Linked DNA regions of Psychrobacter arcticus 273-4. The protein of the gene in region 1 binds, or shares a complex with, the protein of each later gene. Links are inferred from orthologs where the notes say so. Each region holds a gene or a part of one and is shown on either strand. Other genes may lie near its edges.

Region 1 (7,820 bases):
GGCGCTCTCTGGTCTAAGTCTTAGTGCGTTGTTGACACTTAGCGCATGTAGCGGTGGTGATAATACTGCCGCTGATGAGCCTGCAGCGATTAATGAAACTGAAGCTGCTACTGAAACGGTGGTTGTAGAGCCAGCAGCACCTACTGAAGCCGAGCTTACCGCTGAGGCAGAAGTACCGGCAGTAGAAGCTGAAGAAGTAAGTGCTGAAGCTGCTACTGATCCTGAAGTGTTGGCTGCTGACGCAGGTGCTACATTGTATGAAAAACAATGTAAAGTCTGTCATGAAAAAGGTCTGTTAGCAGCGCCAGTATTTGGTAATAAAGAAGCGTGGGCACCACGCATTGCCAAAGGTATCGATACGCTACATATGCACTCTGCTAAAGGCTTTAATAAAATGCCCGCGCAGGCGAGTGCCGAGGTCAGTGAAGCGCAAGTTCATGCTGCTGTTGATTATATGGTCGCTGCGGTTAGCTAAATGTTATTGAGTGAAATTTGTTAAACTGACCGCCATTGTAAGCTTACAGTGGCGGTTTTTTGCCATAACGACATAAAGCGTATCTTTAAGCGTTAAGCTATAGTCGGTGAAAAGTAATATTGATACAACACGTATTTCTGGTGCAAATTTTTCTTGCTTGCTGTGCCTACGCAGACAGAGGCTGCAAAAAATTTACACCAGAAATACTGTAGCGACTTTAAAGTATTTCAACTATAACTAAAAAATCATGCATAGTAAAAAATAAAGGCACATAGATGAAAGTATTGGGTTTAGAGACTTCTTGTGATGAGACCGGTCTGGCGATTTTCGATAGCGAACAGATAAATAGCGAGAATAAAGGTCTGCTTGGGCAAGTATTGTATTCACAAATAGAGCTGCACGCCCTTTACGGCGGCGTTGTGCCTGAGCTTGCCAGTCGCGATCATATTCGTAAGCTGGTGCCTCTGTTTAATGAGCTGTTGGCCCAATGTAATATCAGCAAAGATGAGATTGATGCTATCGCTTATACCAAGGGTCCGGGGCTTATCGGCGCGCTGATGACGGGTGCATTGTTTGGTCGTAGCTTGGCTTATGGTCTAGATATTCCAGCGATTGGCATTCATCATATGGAAGGGCATTTATTGGCACCGCTGATGGGTCTCAATCCACCAGCGTTTCCATTTGTGTCGCTATTAGTGTCCGGTGGACATACGCTACTCATTGCCGCCCACGGTATCGGACAATATGAAATCCTCGGCGAGTCCATCGATGATGCGGCGGGCGAATGTTTTGATAAAGCCGCAAAGATGTTGGGCTTGCCCTATCCGGGCGGTCCTAATATTGCTAAATTGGCGGAAAACGGCAATCCGAATGCTTATAGTCTGCCCAGACCGATGTTACATCGCGGTTTGGATTTTTCTTTTAGCGGTATGAAAACGGCTGTGCACAATCTTATCAAGGACACTGACGGTTCAGGAAATGGTTCTGATAGCGACCCGCAAGTCCGCGCTGATATTGCTGCCAGTTTTCAGCATGCTGTCGTTGATACCTTGGTGAAAAAATGCGTCAAAGCGCTTAAGCAAGTGGATATGAGCCGATTGGTAATAGCAGGCGGTGTCAGTGCCAATAGCCATTTGCGTGAAACTCTCGAGCGTGAGCTGGCTAAAATCAATGCCACTGTTCATTATGCGCCGCCTGCTTTATGTACTGATAATGGTGCAATGATTGCTTATGCCGGTTATGAGCGTTTGCAAGCAGGGCAGTCCGATGATTTAGCGGTGAGCTGTGTGCCACGTTGGCCAATGACAGAACTGCCTGCGGTTTAAGTATTATTTTATGAATGAGAGAGCATCTCTATTAACCTCTACCTGATTAAGGATGATTTATGCAGTGGCTAGCTATTGGATTAGGGGCTGCATTTGGCGCATGCTTGCGAGGCTGGCTGGCACGTTTCAATCCACTGCACCATTGGATACCTCTTGGTACGCTTGGCGCCAATGTATTAGGTGGATTATTGATAGGGTTGGCACTGGTGTGGTTTGAGCGTATGGGCAGCGGCTTGTCTCCCAATATCAGGCTATTTGTGATTACTGGATTTTTAGGTGGCTTGACCACTTTTAGCACCTTTAGCGCTGAAGTATTTACCTTTATCCATCATGGGCGGCTACTGGCAGCTTTAGGGTTGGTAGGTTTGCATGTGGGGATGACATTACTAGCAACTGCGCTTGGGTTTTATTGCTTTAAGTTGGTTTTATAATCATAAAAATGAAGCAATAAAAAATCATAATTACACAGGCTTTACGATACCTTCTAATAAACTGGCAAACCCTTGCATATAAGCGGTATCTTGACTAGAGCTACGCGTTGCTGCATAGAGCTGACAGTAGACACCATCCCCTAATGGTCGCGAGACCACCCAGCCTTTTTTCTCATATTCTGCGACCACCCAATCAGGTAGTGCTGCCACGCCGCGCTCGCTTGCTACTAGCTGTATGAGCATAGCCGTCAGCTCAGTGGTACGGATAGCCTTAAAGCTGACCTGCTCTGGGGTCATAAAATTGGCAATAATATCGAGGCGCTTGGCTTCTACTGGATAAGCAATCAAGGTTTCCTCAATCAAATCATTTGGGTGTATAAAATGCTGCTCTGCCAAATCGTGAGTGGGGGATAGTACCAAACGACTCTCATACTCAAATAAGGGTTGATAGCTGATGCCTTCTATCGGCAAATTACTAGTCGTAATCAGCAGGTCGATATCCCCTTCCATCAATAAATGATGCGGCTCAGGCTCAAAACCTGTGGCAAAATCCAGCTCCACATCTGACCACTCACGGCGATAATAATTGAGAATCGGCATCAACCAATCAAAGCAGCTATGACATTCCGACGCCAAACGCAGCCTGCCTGCTTGTCCATGAGCGAGGCGCTTTAAGTTGGCTTTGGTACGAGCAACTTGCGGCATAATACTGTCAGCGAGCGCCAGTACGGTTTTGCCAGCTGGCGTAAAGGTCAATGGACGCGTACGACGATTGACCAAACTGATATCGTAATAATTCTCTAACTCTTTTAACTGATGCGAGACAGCAGAAGCAGTGACATGCAGCTCATCGGCAGCAGCAGCTAATGAGCCATGTGCCCGTAGCGCAGTTAGGGTATTAAGATGACGAAGCTCTAACATAAAATAATCTAACCACCGAAGTCAAAAAGAAATAAGGTAAAGGCAAGCAGCCAACCTGCCATCACTGCCGGAAAAATAACAGGAATCAGCACGGTACGTATCATCGTTGATTCATTAGCACCCAAGTTTATGTGTACGGATTTGACGGCAGGGGTCAGTTCAAAACCTGCAAGCAGTCGTAGTAGAGTGATTTTACCATGCTTGACATCAAGGTTGATGTCTTTTAGAACCTCGGTATGGTCATAGGTTTTTTTAGAAATGCTGTATACGTTAAATACGATGATTTGGTATGTTAAAGCGATGAGTTTAAACGGGGGCTGGTCGCAGGCTATTATAACAAACCTTTAATATAAATCAGTGCGAGTTCGTTATTGCTTGATTCTGCACCAAGTGCTTTTAGGGATGATTTTTTTATGTTGATTAAGTGTCTTATGCTTGGGATGATTACCAATTAATGCAGGGTGAATTGAATTTTTTTATCATGTTTTTGTCTTTATTCCTATACAATTGGTTTATGTACAATGAATGCAGTTTGATTGGCAGAGGTAAAGTTTTTGTCAAACCCTGCCTAAAAAGCTAAGCACTAGCGGAAATATAGGCTCTATGGACAGGATGGCTGTAGAGCGACCTACCATGTTAACTATTTAAATGATCAAGGACTTATTATGCCTCACGATACACGCCTCCAAACAGGTCTAGAAGCATTGGCGCTTCTTAAACAAGGTAACGTGCGCTACGTAGATAGCTTGACCAGCACCGATCCTTGCATGCAAAGACGTCCAGAACTTGTCAGCGACCAAGACCCGGTAGCGATTATTTTGGGTTGTTCAGATGCACGGGTACCGGTTGAGATTGTCTTTGATCAAGGCTTGGGTGATTTGTTTGTCATACGCGTGGCAGGTAATGTGGTTGCTCCCTCGCAAATTGGCTCGGTTGAGTTTGCTGCCGAAAAGTTTGGCACCAAATTGGTCGTGGTACTTGGTCATTCGCATTGCGGTGCGGTCACCGCTTGTGTTGAAGCACTAATCAATCCTGAGAAAAACTACTCGCCCAATTTGCAATCTATTGTTGACCGTATCCGTCCAAGTGTCTACAACCTACATGAACTTGCAACCGCCAACGGTCAGGATGTGGATGCAGACGAGTTGGTTGATCGCTCTATACGTGCCAATGTGCATATGTCAGTTAGCCAATTAAAACATGGCTCGCGTGCGTTAGAGGACTTAACCAGTAGTGGTCAGCTATTGATCGTTGGTGCCGAGTACGACTTAGAAACAGGAAAGGTACGATTTTTGGATGCTTAATAGTGTCCTGTAGAGACTGAGCGTTATAAGTATGACTGTTTAATCTATTAGCGATTAAAAATATTTAAATATAGGAATAACTATGAATAATAATGATACTTTTAATAACGACCATTCAATACAAGAGCAACCTGAAAGCAGCGTAAAGGCTGATGGCGTACAGCCTATCTCAGCGCAGACGACAGGTTATACCTTTAACCATACGATGCTGCGTGTCAAAGATCCTGTGAGGTCTTTAGAGTTTTATACTGGCGTCTTAGGTATGACATTGCTGGCAGTCAAAAAATTCCCAGCCATGGGTTTTGATTTGTATTTTTTAGCCAAGCTTACTGAGAGCGAGCGTGAAAATTTGCCGTCGGGTAACGATTTAGAGATTTTTGCCTTCCGTCAGCGTGGTATTTTGGAATTGACTCATAACTATGGTACTGAGACAAAAGCGGACTTTAGCTATCATGATGGCAATCAAGAACCACAAGGCTTTGGTCACATTTGTTTTAACGTACCTGACCTCAATGCAGCGGTGGCTTGGTTTGATGAAAATCATGTCGAATTCAAAAAACGTCCAGATGAAGGCAGCATGAAAAACATTGTTTTTATCAAAGATGTCGATGGTTATTGGATTGAAATCGTACAAGCGGATTTGATGGCTTAATCTAGGAAATAAAAAAGGTCGGCTTGTGAACTGACCCCCATAAGTTGGACACAACTTATGGGGTATTTTTATGCGTTACAATTTAGACTATAAAATCAACCAATCGCGTGGTTTTAGATAAAAATCAGTCAATTCAAACTCAGGTGTACCCTCAATTGGCTCAAAGCGATAATGCCAGCTAGCAAGCGGAGGCATACTGACTAAGATGGATTCAATACGTCCATTGCTTTGTAGTCCAAATAGGGTGCCGCGGTCATAAACGAGGTTGTATTCAACATAGCGGCCACGGCGATAGAGCTGAAATTCACGCTGCGCTTCGGTATAGGGCGCATTTTTACGCTGCTCAAAAATTGGCAGGATACCCTCAAGGTAGCCGTTACCAACCGCTTGCATAAATTTAAAGCAGGTTTCAAAATCCCAACCGCGGCTCTCAGTATTGACGTCGTCATAAAACAAGCCGCCGATACCACGCTGCTCATCGCGGTGACGTAGGTGGAAATACTCATCGCACCACTGCTTAAAATCAGGATAGACAGTATCGCCAAAAGGCGCACAAAGATCATGACAAACCTGATGCCAATGGATGCAGTCAGCAAGCACAGGATAAAATGGGGTTAAATCAAAACCGCCACCAAACCACCAAATAGGGTCTTTGCCTTCTGCTTCGGCAATAAATAACCGCACATTGGCATGGCTAGTGGGGACGTTAGGGTTTTTTGGATGGACAACCAATGAGACACCCATCGCCTGTGCTTTACGACCGGCAATATCAGGATGACGGGCGGTTGCTGAAGCAGGCAGGTTTTGGACGTGAATATGGCTAAACATGACGCCGGCTTTTTCAATCACCTCGCCATCTGCCAATACGCACGAGCGACCCCCGCCGCCTTCAGGGCGCTCCCAATCATCAGGAAAAAAGGTAGCGGCTTTATGCGCATCAGCGCAGCCATCGCGCTCTTGTGCTTCTAACGCTTGGCAGATACGTGCTTGCAAATCGACTAGAAATTCACGCACACGCATGATGTCATGATGACTTGGTATCGTTGTTGCATCGGTCGATGACACTTTGATATCGTTGTCTATATTTGGGATGCTCATAAAATATCTGATTATTTGCTATTTATTAAGGTGTAAGGTGGTATTAAAATCTGTGTCTAATAAATGACCCATACGATCGCGCTTGGTCGCTAGATATTCAGCATTCATATCGTTCACCCCAACGACCAATGGCACACGCTCAATGACATCGATACCATGCTCGGTTAAGTAAGCGACTTTACTGGGATTGTTGGTGATAAGGCGTACCGCATCAACGCCGATATGAGCAAGCATCGGTCCGCACATATCATAAATACGCGCATCAGCAGGTAGTCCTAACATAAGGTTGGCATCTAGAGTGTCGTGACCTTGATCTTGTAAGGCGTAAGCGCGGATTTTATTGGTCAGACCGATGCCGCGACCTTCTTGGCGCAGATATAGAATAGCCCCGCAGCCGGTTTCTTGTATTGCGTGCATAGCCGTATTTAGCTGTGGTCCGCAATCACATTTTAAGGAGCTAAAAGCGTCACCGGTCAAGCACTCAGAATGAATCCGTATTAAAGGAATAGGGCGTTCTGATAAAGCATTGTCTTCTTGATTTAAGATGGTATCAGGCGAGGGCAGGCTGTCGGTAGTATCCGTTTGATCAACCACAGGCAGACCAACAGTCAGCATCACATGCTCTTGACCTTCATCATTTTCAAAGATATGAATATCAAACTCGCCGTGACGAGTAGGCAATTTGGCGCTAGTAATAAATTGATATGACATTAATGCCCTGCATAAGCTGATCATCGTAGCGCTAACCGTCTGACATAGCTTGATAATAATAGCTAAGTTATTGTAGGGTAGCGGGTGCGCAAAATAATAGTATGCTAATTATACTTATTATAAAAACCCACAAATTATAAAAACACACAAAGTTCACAGACGGCGCACGATGATTAAAGCGACAATTAAAAATAAATGCTATTATGCCATACTATTTTGACGGATACAGTGACAAGTCTTTGCCCTTACATTACTATGTCGTCATTAACGTCCGATATAGATGCAAAATAATAGGGCATAATAAGGCATAATAGCTATTAGCCTGACCTTTGAGCCAGCTATTAGAGCAGTCCTTAGGATTATGGTTAAACGTTGCTGTTTTATATCAAATAGCGTATTTTGGATAACTTGCAGCGATAAAAGCTGTATCACTAATTGTATAGTCGATGCCATTAATTGCATTAGCAATGATATGAATGATGGCCTCACTATTATTAACGCCACTTAGACTATTGCTATTGCTATTGCTAGACATCGTCTAAGGTAGCAGCTTGTCAGCAGATTGGTAGGTATCGTACGTTTTATGCAGCAGTCACCTCATTCCCTACAGTCTCAGTCATTATTTGCGTCAGCTGTTGATTCTGCTGTACCGCTATCAAACCTGCAACAAACGTATGCAGTGATCCCACGTGAGCGTCCCTATACGCCACTGCTCGATAGAGTGGATAGCCCTGCTGATCTCAAAGCTTTTAGCACTGCTGATCTTATTGCTTTAGCCGATGAGCTAAGGCTGTTTGTATTGTATTCAGCGGGTCAAAGTGGTGGTCATTTTGGTGCCAATTTAGGCGTAATTGAATTGACCATTGCGCTACATTATTTATTGGATGCTCCGCAAGATCAGAT
Region 2 (7,879 bases), 1.9 Mb from region 1 along the record:
GCCACATCTTATGTGCTTCGATAAGTGATAGCTCAGGATATTGTTTGCGTAAAGCTTTAATCGCAGCAACTTTTTCTCTTTGTGCGGCTTGCTGACGTAAAAATACCAACTGCTCTTTTGGGTTGCTAAGCTCTCTTAAACGCGCTTCAAGCCTCAAAATTCTGGTACGCAGCATAATATTGATTAGTAATAGCGCCGCACCCATGACCCAAACGATTAACACAGACATTCCTTGCTCCTAAATTTATAAGCTGTCTTATTTGATATCATTAAACAAAATAACCGTCAAAGCGCACCGCTTCATTACTCCAGCTCTCACTTGGCTCTAGATGAGCAAGTAAGGGCGCAAATTGTGGACGCTTAACGATTACACGTCCTTGTTTTTGAGCCTGTTGACTGACGAACGTTTGCGCGCTCTGTAACAATTTCTGCTCTTCATCTAACGTTGGCGGACACACCAATTGATGCAATGCCTGCATATGCTTACCGACTTTAGCGCCCTTGCCTGTCTTACTATCTTGATAGCTATCCTCTGGAAACATAGGATCAAGATACACGACATCAACGGCTTGCTCGTTATCAGCCTCTAAATAGTTATTGAATCTTGCAAAATAACTCAGCGCATCGGTATTAATAATATGCAAACGTGACATCAACTTTTGCCAATTTGGAAGCGTACTCATACGCTGCTGCTCTGCAAGCAACAGCAACGCCATTAAAGGATGCTGCTCAAGCATGGTTACTTGTGCACCCGTACTGGCTAATATCAAACTGTCATGACCAAAACCAGCAGTGGCATCAATTACCTTGCTATCCGCTGTCATTTTTGTCGCTTGCAATAACAGCTCAGACTTACGCCCTGCACTTACCACTCTTCGTTGTAACTTATCCCATTCAGGGGCAATGCTTAACCCATCACTAAGCCATGACAGTTTATTTTTATCATCTAATAGGAGTACAGGCTGAGTAGATTCTTGACTTAATTGCTGGCGACGTTTTTGATTTAACTTATCTACATATCGTTCAACATTCAAAATAATAGATAACTCATGCTCAGCTATTAGCGCTTGTAGGCTGTAGACTTGACATGCCTGCGACTCGCTAATATAAAGTAGTTGGCAGCTCATATCAGCGGTCGGTACTTGCTTCGCATTGATCATGACTGCTATTCCTTTCTAGTATCTACAACATCATAAATTACCATAAAAATATTCCGCTATAAAACTTAGCCTGCCATTTGATAACCAAAACCCCAAGCGGCTATTAATACCAGTACACCAGTGATAATACGTAGCCATGCAAAGATTTTAAAGTCACGACGGCTGACCCAAGCAACCAATAAGCGAATACAAAGCAAAGCGACGATAAATGACACGACGGTACCAATGCCTAGCACCAACCAATCTTCGCTACTGGTCAAAACATCTTTGTGTTTTAGCAAATCTAATAACGCCGCACCTACGATGACAGGAATACCCAAAAAGAAAGAAAACTCAGCAGACGCTTTGCGTGAGACGCCAAGCCACAGTGCACCAACAATGGTCGCACCTGAACGCGATGTACCAGGTATTAATGCCAAACATTGGAACAAACCTATCATCAATGCTGTCTTTAGGCCAACGTCTTCTGCTTCTTGCGCAATAATAGGTTTAGGACGATTTTCAACATAAAATATCAGCAGACCACCGATAATCAGCATAATGGCAACGACGATAGGATCAAATAGATAAGCCTTAATCTCATCAGCAAAAGTAAAACCAACAATCATCACCGGAATAGTGGCGACAATTAAGCTAAGTCCAAGCTGGCGCGGATTACTCATGCCCTCTGCTTTACCCGTCAGCAGACCCATCAATGCCTGCCAGAGTCGATCCCAGTAGTCGTAAATGACTGCTAAAATAGCACCAAACTGCACAACTACCACAAACAAATCGACTTTTTCTTTGGTCCAAAAACCCATCAAATCAGCGGATAAAATTAAATATCCTGTGCTAGAGATGGGCAAAAACTCAGTGATACCTTCAACGATACCCATGATAACAGCTTGAATTAATAAAATGATATCCACAACATTGTTCCTCAAAAAGCCAAAAATAGTACAGGCGTCTGTTTTATATTGTTATATTCATAATGCTGTTATTATCGCTTGCGCGTGCAAAGCTTGAGTGCTTTATAAGCACTTGATATAGGCAGCCTATACTAAGCCTTACCTTGCTCTTTGAGCGTTTTCCATGCCTGATTGCGTAAATATTTTGGTAGAGCTTGTGCCGCCTCTGTGCCACCATGCGCCATAAACTGAGCAATGCCGAGCTGCCCTATCACGGTAGCATCAGGATGAATATCAGCATGAATGATTTGACCGTCATACAGACTTAATAAACCGGCACCATTGCCAACGATAGAAATATCCAGCGCTGTCCGGCTATCATAATCAAGTAACTGCTCAGTATCTTCGCCATTGTCTTGATTAACGGGCTGCATCATATTATCTATTACCGCATAATGCCCAAAATACACCTGCTGCATACGAGCATCCAGAGCACTATATACTTCGCTCAAACGCTGCTGCTGATACGCCGCTTGCGCAATCGCCTGTAAGCTTGAAACGCCAACACAAGGAATATCATGCGCTACCGATAGCGCTTGTACTACAGCAGTATTAATCCGTATACCACTAAAGGCGCCAGGACCTCGGTTAAAGATAAGGGCTTGTATATCAGCCAGTTTCAACTGCGCTTCAGACAAAGCCGCATCAATCATCGGTAAGATTTGCTGCGTCTGCTGGCGCTTACCTGTCTCGGTATGACTCGATAACACCTGCCCACTGGCATCTAAAATTGCAACCGAGCACTGATCAAACACGGTATCCATTGCTAAAAACATCATTACCTCGGCTTATTCTTTTGGCATCATAAAACAGCGCCTATCATAGCATTTAGGACAGATTAATTTACCGACTTTCTATATTTTTCATGTATTCTTTATGAGAATTTATCTCAATAGCATAAACATAAAAAACCTCAAAGCTAAATAATCTTTGAGGTTTTCATTGTCAAGATACTATCAGTAGCACTAAGTCAGTAACACTAAGTCGTTTAAAAACGGGTTTTAAACTTTTTTGGCGCTTTATTCTGCAGCTCTTGCATCTCTTCATTGCTTGGCCTGTTGTTTGGATCCAAACCCATTTGCTTTACCATTTGCTGTGGATTCACATCTTTCGCGCCGCGTTGCTGACCGCCACCACCGAATAATGGACCACTGCCGCCTGCTCCAGCGCCGCCGCCCATTAATCCTTGCATCGATTTCATCATTTTACTGATGCCTTCAGGCTTAGAAATCATCTTCATCATTTTTGCCATTTGCTTGTGCTGCTTAAGCAAACGATTGACGTCTTGAATCTCACGACCTGAGCCTGCAGCGATACGGCGCTTACGACTTGGGTTGATTTTATCAGGGTTTTTACGCTCAAATGGCGTCATCGAATTAATCAATGCTTCCATCTCACGCACTTTTTCTTCAGGCTTAGCATCTTCGACCGCTTTTTGCATATCCGAGCCGCCCATACCTGGCATCTTATCCAAGAAGCCTGCCATGCCGCCCATACTCTTCATTTGCTGGAACTGGGTCAATAGATCCTCAAGGTCGAACTCGCCGCCCTTTTGCATCTTTTTCGCCATTTTTTCGGCTTTATCACGGTCAATCTTTTGCTCAACTTCTTCAACCAGACTCAGTACGTCACCCATACCAAGAATACGTTGAGCAATACGTTCAGGGTGGAACAACTCCAATGCATCAAGTTTCTCACCGCGACCCAAGAATTTAATCGGCTTACCTGTAATAGCACGTACAGAAAGCGCCGCACCGCCGCGAGCATCACCGTCGGTCTTGGTCAAAATAACGCCCGTTAATGGCAGCGCATCGTTAAAGGCTTTGGCAGTATTTGCTGCATCCTGACCAGTCATTGCATCAACGACGAATAAGGTCTCAGAAGGATTGACCGCAGCGGTTAACGCTTTGATTTCGTCCATCATGGTTTCATCGATAGCTAGACGACCCGCCGTATCAATAATCAAAATATCTTGATATTGAATTTTGGCTTCTTCGATAGCACGTAGCGCAATATCAATTGGATTTTCGTCGCTACTTGAATTGACGAACTTGGCATTTACTTGCCCAGCGACTTGCTCAAGCTGGGCAATCGCTGCTGGACGATAGACGTCAGCAGATACTAGCATGACTTTTTTCTTATGGCGCTCTTGTAAAAACTTTGCCAATTTACCAGCAGTAGTGGTTTTACCCGCACCTTGCAGACCAGCAAGCAGATAAACAACAGGCGGCTTACCCGTCATCTCTAATTGCTGATTGGCACTGCCCATCATTTCAGTCAGCTCATCATGGACAATTTTGACAAAAGCTTGACCTGGCGCCAACTCTTTAAGCACTTCAGCACCAAGCGCTTGCTCTTTTACACGCTTTACAAAATCACGGGTGACCGGCAGTGCGACATCGGCTTCTAATAGCGCCATACGCACTTCACGCAAGGTGTCTTTAATATTGTCTTCGGTCAGTTGCCCTGTACCTGCGATATTGCGCAGGCTCGACGATAATCGTTCTGTTAAAGTATCAAACATAAATAACTCTCAGTTAAAATAATTCTTTATGAAACTTGGCGCTTAGTAGAGATTGGCTTCGTAAGTTAACGCGCTGATAAATACGATTCGGGTATTGGTATCTGATGGCGAATACTAAAGCTCCATTGCCAAGCATTTATCAGGAATACATAAGATGGTGCTCAATTGATTGCCATTTTATGATAAATTGGGTAATTATTCTAATAATACCACTTTAGCATTAAATTAAGCGCGTATTTTGCGCGCATTATGAGATGAGGTTTTTTATCTTGCAACTTGCATTCTTACTTGCTGCGATGGCTTACCTCTTAGTCAGCATCTATATTGGTTGGGCGCTGATTCAGAATAAACCTATCCATAAAGGCACTAGCTTAGGCTTATTGTTTATGGGTATGTTGGCACATGCCGCCCTACTTTATCCGCACGTGGTCACCCTCTATGGGCTAAATTTTAATCTGTTTAATATCATCAGCCTGATCAGCTTGTTCTTTTTGTTTTTCTACGTCATGTTCTCTCTATATCGACCTATCGTCAGTCTGGGTATTCTCGCCGCACCGACTGCACTTACGGGTATGATAATCGGCTATATTGGGCGGGCGCCTTATCGTCCGATTACGGATATTAGCATTGGGCTTGAGGCTCATATCTTACTATCACTTGCCGCGTATTGTGTGCTGCTGATGGCAGCGGTACAAGCGTTGTTTTTACGCCTACAGATACGCGAGCTTAAGCATCAATCGATTCATCGCTTCTGGGTAAATAAGCTGCCGTCCCTTCAAAGCATGGAGAGCCTGTTATTTGATATGCTATTGGTCGGCTTTGTCCTGCTCAGTATCGCACTGGGGATTGGTTTTATCTACGTAGAAGACTTGATGGCGCAGCATCTTGTCCACAAAACAGCCTTTAGTCTACTGTCATGGCTGCTGTTTGGCGCATTACTCATCGGTAATTGGCGTGCTGGATGGCGCGGAAAACGTGCTGCCAACATGACCATTTATGCTTTTATTTTATTAGCCATTGGTTTTGTCGGTAGCAAGTTTGTGCTGGAGATGCTGCTGTAAAATCGATTTTACAGCAGCAACGTGATTAAAAAATGTGTCCGCTGGTATTAAATGATAATACTGGCGGCCTTTTTATTCAGTCTCTTTTGATCGGACACGCTTTTGGATGTACTAAGCTCTTTTTTTTGACTGATACCAAGGCGCTTTAGGGCATGATGAATGCCTGTTTTGCTACAATTTAGTCGACGGGCACGCTCATAATGATAAGCATCGGGGTATCTTTTTACATCTTCAATCAATGCGTCATCAGGTATTTTTGTTGGCGCTTTATGTCTACCACTCTTAGGCGCTAAGGTTAGCTTCCAGCTGTGTATGGTACTCGTGCTAAGCTCGTAAAAAGCAGCCGCTTCTCTCACTGTCATGCCGTTATTAATACTAGACAGTACCTGTTTGCGATAGTCTATTGAATAGGTCATTGTTTATTTCATTAATTAAGATGGTTGTCAATATTGTATCGGTTTTATTTGGATTAAACCATATCACATCTATAGATTTTAGCGAAAAATAATAATCAGATGTAATTACTGTTAAATCATTATAGATAGCCGTAACTTGTAACTACATGACATGTTTGGACTCCGCAGCGGTAATCATTTATTTAAGTAAATAGACAAAATCATTACCTAGAATCATAATAGATTGATAATGATATATAGATTTACAATAACGCCAGTAGGATTAACAGATTGTATTAAATATATGATTGAGACTTTACTGACTCTTTTTATAACTTACCACTAAAAAGTGAATCCTTATTATTAAATAATCAATAACATAGGGCGCTCATTTCAGGGTATAATAGCCACCCTTTAAACCAACAACTATCACAAAAATATTTGAGTATTCATTACTTTTATGGTATAAATGTCGGCTTTAAAATTTTCTGAATTGGTTTGCCTGTTATTTGCCTTTAGATGACAGTAAATCAGCTCAACCTTCATATAGTTTTGTTTGGTGCAAAGCTGCCGCTTGCTGTGTCCATGCCGCAAATACGTGCAACTTGCCCAGACTGGTATGAGAAAAACTCATACCTCATAGATTAGGAGTTCGCCATGTCTAGAGTTTGCCAAGTGACTGGAAAGCGCCCTATGGTGGGTAATAATGTTTCGCACGCAAACAACAAAACCCGTCGTCGCTTTCTACCAAACCTTCACAACCATCGTTTTTGGGTAGAGTCTGAAAATCGTTTTGTACGTCTACGTGTGTCTACCAAAGGTATGCGCATCATTGACAAACTGGGTATCGATAAAGTGCTAGTAGATCTACGCGCACAAGGTCAAAAAGTTTAAGTAAACATTGGCAGCCTAATCTATCGATGAATGTCGCTATTTAGGCTGCTGTCATGTTGAAGATTTACTAGCTCATATATTTATGGCTGGCTATTATCTACAGCAACTTAATCCTTTAGATCCGTACCTATCGATTGAAGACCGCTCATTTACAGGAAAGCTATCATGAGAGATAAAATTAAATTAGTATCAACTGCTGGTACTGGGTATTACTATACCACTACCAAAAACAAGCGCACTATGCCTGGCAAAATGGAAATCAAAAAATTTGATCCAAAAGTACGCCAGCATGTGATCTTTAAAGAAGCAAAAATCAAATAATTCCCATTTTTATAAATGGTTTTATTTGAACAAAAAAAAGGGTTTATCGATTTGATAAACCCTTTTTTATTGTCGATATGTTGACTGTTTGTTATTTATAGTCGGTGAAAAGTAATATCGATACAACACGTACTACTGGTGCAAATTTTTCTTGCTTGCTGTGCCTACGCAGACAGAGGCTGCAAAAAATTTACACCAGCAATACGGTAGCGACTTTAAAGTATTTCAACTATAGTGTGTTGGTTCTTTATCATAGACATGAGCATGCCACTGGCTCATCTGCTTCTGCATGATGACTTGAATCGCTGCATGAATCATATGCTGACCCATCGCTTGGGTATCACTGCCAAGTATCTCTTTTAACTTATCAGAAAAATCTATGGTCATCAGCGGTGCGTCATCTTGTTCAGCATCACGTAAGAGCAATTTACCACCCTCTGCTTCAACCAGCTCAAGGGTCGTCTCTTTTGCAAACCCTGCAAACTGATCGGTACTGTCATTATCTACTTCAATCTCATTATCGATATCGTATGGCATTAATTGTATCCTTATTATCCCGTTTATACCTGTAAAAAAC
Region 3 (7,925 bases), 850 kb from region 1 along the record:
GCAGCTTAATACCATTAACTAAAAAAATAGAAACAGGAATGCGATCTTTGCGTAGTGAGTTCAAGAACGGATCTTGTAAAGTTTGTCCTTTTGACATGAAATCTCTCCTAAATATTATATAATTATTGTTAGCGCCAATTATTATAAGGGTTACTTCAATTATAATGGCTAAAGGTAGATACAATAATAAGTTTTATTTATAAAACGTATCTAAATAAGTACTAAAGCTTGTTAAGTCATTCTACTTTATTATGAATATGTCATTATTGTAATAAATTAACTAACCAGTTGTTGCATGAGTTACCTCTATCACGAAATATTGATGAATCATCACTAAAAAGCTGTTACGACTTGCAACAGTTAACACTTTTATATAATCAAATTATAACAGTTATCTACATTATACTTTGAAACTAATTGTCATTACTTTCGTATCTTTGTATGACGTTATACCGTCGTGCTATATTTTTAGTACTGCCGTTTAACCATTAATACTATAGTAAGCCCAGTATAAAAACGATACAGCGGGACTGGAATGAATTTTTTGCAGCCTCTGTCTGCGCAGGCACAGCACGCCAGAAAAATTTATACCAGTCCCGCGTCAAAACATGATGTATCTACTTTATTTGGAATCGACTATACAGGACACCAACGGGCTGACAAACCTAGATAAATGATTAACATAAATACGCTCTCGCCTGCTCCATAGTGATAAATGAATGTAGTATGAGCTTGTCGTTTTGAGAAGCTGTCATATCATCAAATCCAATAATGGATGTCGACGGCGCTGCTGATGATACGGTTGCCTGCTCTGCTGCCGTATCAGACAGTTGCATGACTTTTCGCAGCCAAGTGTATTGACGCTTTGCCAGCTGCCTTGTGGCATATAATGCCTTATTTTGCATTTGCTGACAAGCAAGCGCCTCGGTTTGGTCAGTTGCCACTGATAAATGCGTCTGAGTCATGCCACTTTGAGTCGTGGCATCCTGTTCGTTACTTTCAACGCTTGATAGATTTGATTGAGCAAAAGCGTCATAAAACTGTGCTTTATCCAGATGTGACTGTTCAAATACAGGGTGATTAATCTGTACCAGATATTCTAATACCTGTCGATAACCAACACAGCGCATGGATGGTAAGCTTGGGGTCAGAGGATAACGCTCAAGTAAACTGATAACCTCCTCCACTAGCCCTTCACGCCACATTATATCTAAACGCTGCTCGATACGCGTATGCAACCATGGACGATCTGGCATAACTGCTAATGCATGCCATTGCTGATTTGGATTATGAGCCAATGCTTGCTTAGGCTGACGCTGCCAGTCACTAATCGGAATATTCGTTTGCAAATATACTTCAACCGCGCGAGTAATGCGCTGGGTATCAGTGGCATTAAGGCGCTCATGGCTAATAGCATCCACTTTACCAAGATAGTCATATAGCGCACTGATACCCTCATCTTGCCGCCACTGCTCAACGCGCGCGCGAACACTGTCATCACTAACAGGCACAGGTGAGAGTCCGTCGAGTAATGCCATGTAATACATCATAGTACCGCCGACCAGCAATGGTATTTTTCCATTCTGATGACAGCTATCAATCAGTCTTGCCACATCACTGACAAACTCAGCGACACTGTAGCTTTGCATAGGATCAATAATATCGACCAGATGATGTGGGTATCGTGCTAGCTCAGCAGCATTTGGCTTTGCAGTACCGACCGTCATGTCACGATACACCAATGCCGAATCTACCGAAATCAGCTCATAACGACCGCTGTCATAAAGCTCATAAGCCAAGTTGGTCTTACCACTCGCTGTTGGTGCCATCAGACACACCACGCTATTATCCGCTAAACTGGGACTTAAGTGATGAGATAAGCTATCAGACGAAAGTCGCATACGGTTGCCTTTAATGGTCATGGTTTTAAGCATCATAAGATAAATAATTGGTAGCTCAGCGATGTATATTGGCTATGAGGAAATATACTGTTTACAAATGGCTACTGCTTAGACGCAGATGATAGCATCAATACCACTAATTGATTACTCTCTATAGAATGGATAGCATATTTGCTCAGTGTAGCTTCCATGTCTGCTACAAAAGCTTGTGCGTCCTGTGCAGACATCTGCATGCTTATCTTCGCCAATTGCTGATTAATAGTAGTGCTACTTAATACTTTAGCGTTATTATACATAGTGCTGCTAAACACAGTTGACTCAAACAATAATTCCAATATTGACTGCCATCTCTCAGCGCTAATTAGCACACACTGCCCTTGATGATAAAATAGTAGCCAAGGCAGCGCTTTATCGTCACTGCTATGTACAGCTGAAGACTCTGCTATCAAACCAGCGACACTATTTATAATTTCTAAGCATACGGGTAAAGGTGATGTCTCTACAGGGTCACTATTAGCAGCATGACTACTGTCCTCTATAGATTCATTAATATGACAGTCTTTAATATTCTGGAATAACAGCTCATTTGCTGACAGCTGATATGTTTGCTTAGGCGCTTGAATCTGCTGAGTTCGTATTGCATTGGTGGTAGATGATGCTATTGGGTCTGACGTATTGAAAGACTGTTTTGTAGAGACATTACTATTTGGTGTTGCATTTTTATTAGAAAAAATCTTTGCAGGGTTAAGCGTTCTTAGCTTTGCACGAACCGCATGGCTTAAATGCGCCATGATATTGTTCAGCGGGCTAATCTTGATACGCTGCTTGGAAGGATGAACATTAACATTGAGCCACTGAGTTGGTAACTCAAAATACAGTGCGTAACCCATACCTGCCAGCTGTGCACTTTGAGCCATTTGACGCAGCTGATTGCTAATTAACGCCTCTTTTACCAATCTGCCATTCACATAAATAAGCTTGGGTAAGTGATGGTTGGTATCACAACTTGGCCACAACCAACCACTAATCCTCGCCGATTGCATAGCGCCTGCATTATCCGTGTATCCATTAGTAACATGAGTAGAATGAGAGCTTATAGATGGATGCTGTGTCAGGCTAGATAAATCAACCGCGACTTCAATTGCCTGCTCAGTCAGTGCCAATCCAGTTGCTTGCTCAAGACGTGACAATGGCAGATAATTTTCATTATCGTTACTTATAGTGTTTACTGACAGTGACAGCCGTTTTTTATTATCATGAAAAAGCGTCAGTGCCACATCTGCTCGCGCCAATGCCACCTCGCGAAACATGGTTTCGATATGACCAAATTCAGTGGCGATCGATTTTAAGTTGCCACGCCGGGCTGGTACATTAAAATATAAATCTTTGACTGTAATAGTAGTACCACGATGATGGACAACCGGTATAAGCTTTGGCATATCATCCAATATACCGGCAACTTGCAACTGACGACCAATACCGCTGTCATCATGGCTACTGATTAAGGTCAAACGGGAAACAGCAGCCGTCGCTGCCAGTGCTTCACCTCGAAAACCCAACGTCGTAATGCCGTGCAAGTGTGCCACATCAGCGACTTTGCTAGTGGCATGGCGCGTGACTGCCATGACCATATCATCAGGATGAATACCCACGCCATTATCAATTACCTCAATCATACCCATGCCACCTTGGGTAATATGCACTTCAATATTTGTGGCATAAGCATCAATCGCATTTTCGAGTAGCTCTTTGACCACAGCTGATGGACGTGTCACGACCTCACCTGCTGCTAATTGGTTGATAAGCAGCGGCGATAGTTTTTTGATGCGAGTATTGCTATGGCTATGTGGCATTGATGGGCATCATGTATAGTCGGTGAAAAGTAATATCGATACAACACTAAATATTTAGGCTAGATAAATCCAAACCCTCAGCTTCTCCTACCTTTGACAGTCGTATTTGGACTTGGCGGGATTCTTTATTATCAATGCTATCACTTTGGGTTATATCGATAAATACTGTTGGCGGCGGCAAATAACTGTCCGCACGGCTCGCCCACTCAATGATAACCAGCGCGTTTGGCTCATCCAAATATTCATCAAAGCCTATAAAAGACAGTTCTTCTGGATCTTGCAAACGATACAAATCAGCATGATAAACCGGTTTAATTGAACCGTCATCTTGGGTAATACTATAAGGCTCCACCAAGGTATAAGTCGGACTTTTGACCGCACCTTTATGCCCTAGCGCCTGTAACCAATAGCGAGTCAATGTCGTTTTACCAGCACCCAAATCTCCTGCCAGCCACACACTGCCTGTCAGCGGCAAAGCTGCCAACTGCTCAGCCAAACGCTTAGTGTCTGCCTCTGTATGCAAGGTAAATATTCGTGAGTATGCGTCTTGTTTTACGGGTTCATTATTAGACATCAGGCTGTGCCTGCCTGTACTTGCATGGTCACTGACGGGTTGCTAAAACTCTCACCACGAATCAGTTTGGCATATAAATCTGGATCATGCCACTCTGCACACACTTGCTCGCTAAATTCAAAGTCCTCCAACACCAGCTTACCCATTTGCTCATTGGTCACATCGTCAGCAAAACACTGAGCGTAACCTGTGGCAGTTTCGTGGGCAATCACTGAATAGACGCTGACATCCGCTTCGCCATTTTGCATTTGCGTCTTTTGCAGAATCTCTTGAGCCCAAAAGAATATCACACGTGAGAACTGCTCTGCTGATGGTGATACCGGCAAGCTGATCCAGCGTGCACTGAATTTTTTACAGGCAGCGATGTACTCAGGGTCATCTTTACTCCAAAAACAAATCGCATGATCAAAGCTGTCGATAATGTCTTTAATAGAGGATTTTAACAAGCCAAAATCATAGACCATCTGCCCATGGTCTAAGCGTTTAGCCTCAAGTATCAGCTCAATCTGATAGCTATGACCATGAATCGAGTGTTTGCAGCGCTCAGAGCTACAGTTACGCACAATATGAGCGTTTTCAAATTTAAACAGTTTACGGATACGCATAATAATCAATCAACCAAAACAGTAAGCACCATTGTGCTAAATAATAATAATAAAATAAAGGTTTGCCGCGATTTATCGGCTTGCTGCTCATTATAGCAAATCGTGATGTATTCGTAAGTAAGCACTTATTAACGCCGTCGTCCATTTTCTTGAAGCTAGCTATTACTCGACCTTAGGGCTATACTGATTTTACTAGGTATTAATCGTTCAAATAAAAGGACAGCATCATGAGTAAAGGTCAAGATAGTAAGAAGAATGTCAAAAAGAAGCCGCTGTTAACGGCAAAAGAGAAAAAAGCGGCTAAACAATCAAAGAAAGATGATAATGGTAGTATCTTAGGAAAGCATTAATAGTAAGCGCATCAATATGCCAATTAAACCTAATGGTTTGATTGGCATTTTTTTATTTATAGGTTTACATTGCTAAATCTTGGATTTGCGTACTTTGACTCATAAACTAAACACTGCGCGGTGCAAACATAATAATTGCCATCCCTATAAGCGCCACTACTGACCCTACAATATCCCAAGTCGTTGGTCGAATGCCATTCACAGTCCACAACCATAAAATCGCCATCGAGATATAAACACCGCCATAGGCAGCATAGGTTCTACCAGCAGCAGTTGGGTGTAATGACAATAGCCATACAAAAGCAACCAAACTCAATGCGCCAGGTATGAGTAGCCAGATTGACTTGCCTTCTCGCAGCCACAGATAAGGCAGATAACAGCCTGCGATTTCAGCCAATGCTGTAATAGCAAAAAGCCCCACTGTTTTTAATTCAGACAAAACTTACTCCTCGACCGTGATAAATCCTGTCAAATAATGCACGGCATGGCCAGAAATAAGTACTCTATCTCCTGTAACCACACAGTCAAGTACCCCACCACGTTTTGAGGCTTGATAAGCAACCAATGTATTTTTACCCAACCGCTGTGCCCATAATGGCGCTAATCCAGTGTGAGCCGAGCCCGTGACTGGGTCTTCATCACCACCATTGGTAGGCCAAAAGTAACGTGAAATGAAATCATAGTCTTTGTAGTCAGCAGATTTAGCCTGACAAGTGACAACTACATCTAGAGGCGCAAGCTGTTTTAGCGCTTCATTATCACGCTCTACATTTAATACGTCAGATTCCAAGTCATAAATCACAAAATATGCCTGTGAGTTTTTATAGACTTCAACAGGTGCAATAGACAATCCTGCCAGCAAACTATCAGGGATATCACTGACTTTCTCAGGCTTAGTATTGGGAAAATCCATCTGTATTTTATCATGATCGGTTTGCTTGACCGTTAAAACCCCAACTGCTTTGGCTGAAAATTTAATAGACGTCAAAGTAGGATTTTTCTTAAACAGCACAAAGGCAGAAGCCAAGGTCGCATGACCACAAAAATCAATCTCCGTAAGCGGTGAAAACCATCGAATATGATAAGTGCCTTTATTATCCAAGACTATAAAAGCAGTCTCTGATAAATTGTTTTCAAAAGCGATAGATTGCATGAGCTTCTCAGACAACCAACTTTCTGTAATGATCACTGCCGCTGAATTGCCTTTAAACACAGTATCAGTAAAGGCATCGATAACATTGATTTCTAATTGCATTTTATATTCTCATTTTTATTTTTATGATTTGGTAATCCCCCTAATAAAAAAGCACCCTATTGAGCCATGGTTCAATAGGGTGCTTTTCATTTAACGAACAATAAAAGCTAACGCAAGAATTTAGATAGTAAACTCAAGCGCTCTATCGCCTTCGCTATCTTTGATACGCGTAGGCAAGCCAATTTTATTCAATAAATTGATAAATGGTTTGGCATCAAGCTCTTCAACATTGACCATCTTACCTGCATCCCACTCGCCTGTAGCGACTAGCATGGCAGCGGCAACTGGTGGTACACCTGCGGTATAAGAGATACCTTGACTACCGATTTCATTATAAGCGTCTTTATGGTCTGAGATATTATAGATAAACACCTCACTATCAACGCCGTCTATTTTACCTTTAACTTTGTCACCGATACAGGTTTTACCCGTATAATTTGGCGCAAGCGAGCTCGGATCTGGTAGTACCGCTTTGACCACTTTTAATGGGATAACCTCTTGTCCTTCAGCAGTCATGACTGGCTGCTCAGACAGTAATCCCAAGTTTTGTAGGACAGTAAAGACATTGATATAGTGCTCACCAAAGCCCATCCAAAAGCGAATATTGGGCACATCTAAGTTGGCAGACAAAGAGTGAACTTCATCATGACCACTTAAGTAACTGTTTTGCACACCAACAACAGGCAAGTCATCTGTACGCTTCACTTCAAACATCTTGTTAGACTGCCACTTACTGTCCTGCCAAGAGTAAACGGTACCGGTGAATTCACGGAAGTTAATCTCAGGATCAAAGTTGGTGGCGAAGTACTTGCCATGGCTGCCGGCATTGATATCGATAATGTCAATATCAGTGACTGAGCCTGCATCCATCATGTCATAGCCAAGACGCGCATAGGCATTGACCATACCAGGATCAAAGCCCGCACCTAAGATCGCAGTGACATTATTGTCGGCACAGCGCTGTTTGCGCTTCCACTCATAGTTGTCATACCATGGCGGCGTTTCACAAATCTTGCGAGGATCTTCATGAATAGCCGTATCAATATATGCCACGCCAGTCTCAATACAAGCTTCTAAGACAGTCATATTCACAAATGCCGAACCGACATTGATAAGGATTTGAATACCTGTATCCTGAATCAGCTGTATCAGCGCTTGGGTGTCCATGGCATCGACTTGATGCGTGTGCAGTACCGCAGGTTGTTTAAAGCTGTTTTTTTCTATGACGCTCTGAGCAATGGCATCACATTTATATTGGGTACGTGACGCGATATGAATCTCGCCAAGTACATCGTTATGCATCGCACATTTATGCGCGACCACTTGAGCGACACCGCCGGCACCGATGATGAGCACGTCTTTTTTACTAGGCTTAGCTTGTTGGTTT

Evidence for each region.
Region 2: the proteins of tsaD (region 1) and tsaB are in contact, whole or in part, in a solved structure (PDB 4WQ4), measured with the Escherichia coli proteins. The link is inferred for Psychrobacter arcticus 273-4 from one-to-one orthologs.
Region 3: the proteins of tsaD (region 1) and tsaE are in contact, whole or in part, in a crystal structure (PDB 6N9A), measured with the Thermotoga maritima proteins. The link is inferred for Psychrobacter arcticus 273-4 from one-to-one orthologs. Residues at the interface, in WP_004082750.1 of Thermotoga maritima: Cys10, Asp11, Arg49, His50, Leu82, Gly84, Gly135, Gly136, Glu154, Thr155, Leu156, Asp157, Asp158, Ser159, Glu162, Asp165, Lys166, Arg169, Leu170, Tyr175, Lys213, Thr214, Leu217, Tyr218, Gln221, Arg222, Asn324; in WP_004082108.1 of Thermotoga maritima: Leu37, Gly38, Lys46, Lys57, Val59, Lys60, Ser61, Thr63, Phe64, Thr65, Leu66, Met67, Val69, Pro71, Tyr82, Arg83, Leu84, Asp86, Asp88, Phe89, Asp93, Ile128, Asp130, Glu131, Arg134.

What each region holds. Positions count from the first base shown.
Region 1 is NC_007204.1:252,152-259,971, forward strand. The notes cover bases 1-2,775. They hold tsaD (tRNA (adenosine(37)-N6)-threonylcarbamoyltransferase complex transferase subunit TsaD), read left to right. Parts: upstream 1-750; coding sequence 751-1,800; downstream 1,801-2,775. Other genes in these bases: PSYC_RS01100 (c-type cytochrome), read left to right, coding at 1-475; PSYC_RS01110 (CrcB family protein), read left to right, coding at 1,860-2,231; PSYC_RS01115 (LysR family transcriptional regulator), read right to left, coding at 2,262-2,775. Outside these bases: more of PSYC_RS01115, read right to left, coding at 2,776-3,152; PSYC_RS01120 (carbonic anhydrase), read left to right, coding at 3,818-4,456; gloA (lactoylglutathione lyase), read left to right, coding at 4,539-5,108; hemF (oxygen-dependent coproporphyrinogen oxidase), read right to left, coding at 5,196-6,206; ribA (GTP cyclohydrolase II), read right to left, coding at 6,225-6,917; dxs (1-deoxy-D-xylulose-5-phosphate synthase), read left to right, coding at 7,501-7,820.
Region 2 is NC_007204.1:2,105,262-2,113,140, forward strand. The notes cover bases 1,042-3,875. They hold tsaB (tRNA (adenosine(37)-N6)-threonylcarbamoyltransferase complex dimerization subunit type 1 TsaB), read right to left. Parts: upstream 2,884-3,875; coding sequence 2,200-2,883; downstream 1,042-2,199. Other genes in these bases: PSYC_RS08830 (class I SAM-dependent methyltransferase), read right to left, coding at 1,042-1,160; PSYC_RS08835 (undecaprenyl-diphosphate phosphatase), read right to left, coding at 1,226-2,068; ffh (signal recognition particle protein), read right to left, coding at 3,096-3,875. Also shown: PSYC_RS08825 (hypothetical protein), read right to left, coding at 1-229; more of PSYC_RS08830, read right to left, coding at 270-1,041; more of ffh, read right to left, coding at 3,876-4,631; PSYC_RS08850 (cytochrome C assembly family protein), read left to right, coding at 4,886-5,692; PSYC_RS08855 (IS630 transposase-related protein), read right to left, coding at 5,740-6,108; rpmB (50S ribosomal protein L28), read left to right, coding at 6,745-6,981; rpmG (50S ribosomal protein L33), read left to right, coding at 7,147-7,302; PSYC_RS08870 (hypothetical protein), read right to left, coding at 7,528-7,839. UniProt on the Escherichia coli protein: Required for the formation of a threonylcarbamoyl group on adenosine at position 37 (t(6)A37) in tRNAs that read codons beginning with adenine.
Region 3 is NC_007204.1:1,096,794-1,104,718, reverse strand. Bases 2,565-5,444 are described here. They hold tsaE (tRNA (adenosine(37)-N6)-threonylcarbamoyltransferase complex ATPase subunit type 1 TsaE), read right to left. Parts: upstream 4,329-5,444; coding sequence 3,801-4,328; downstream 2,565-3,800. Other genes in these bases: PSYC_RS04765 (YnfA family protein), read right to left, coding at 5,390-5,444; PSYC_RS11915 (hypothetical protein), read left to right, coding at 5,161-5,283; PSYC_RS04770 (6-pyruvoyl trahydropterin synthase family protein), read right to left, coding at 4,328-4,933; mutL (DNA mismatch repair endonuclease MutL), read right to left, coding at 2,565-3,754. In the rest of the region: RNA chaperone Hfq, read right to left, coding at 1-97; tRNA (adenosine(37)-N6)-dimethylallyltransferase MiaA, read right to left, coding at 678-1,901; more of mutL, read right to left, coding at 2,003-2,564; more of PSYC_RS04765, read right to left, coding at 5,445-5,722; PSYC_RS04760 (PhzF family phenazine biosynthesis protein), read right to left, coding at 5,726-6,538; PSYC_RS04755 (saccharopine dehydrogenase family protein), read right to left, coding at 6,659-7,925. UniProt on the Escherichia coli protein: Required for the formation of a threonylcarbamoyl group on adenosine at position 37 (t(6)A37) in tRNAs that read codons beginning with adenine.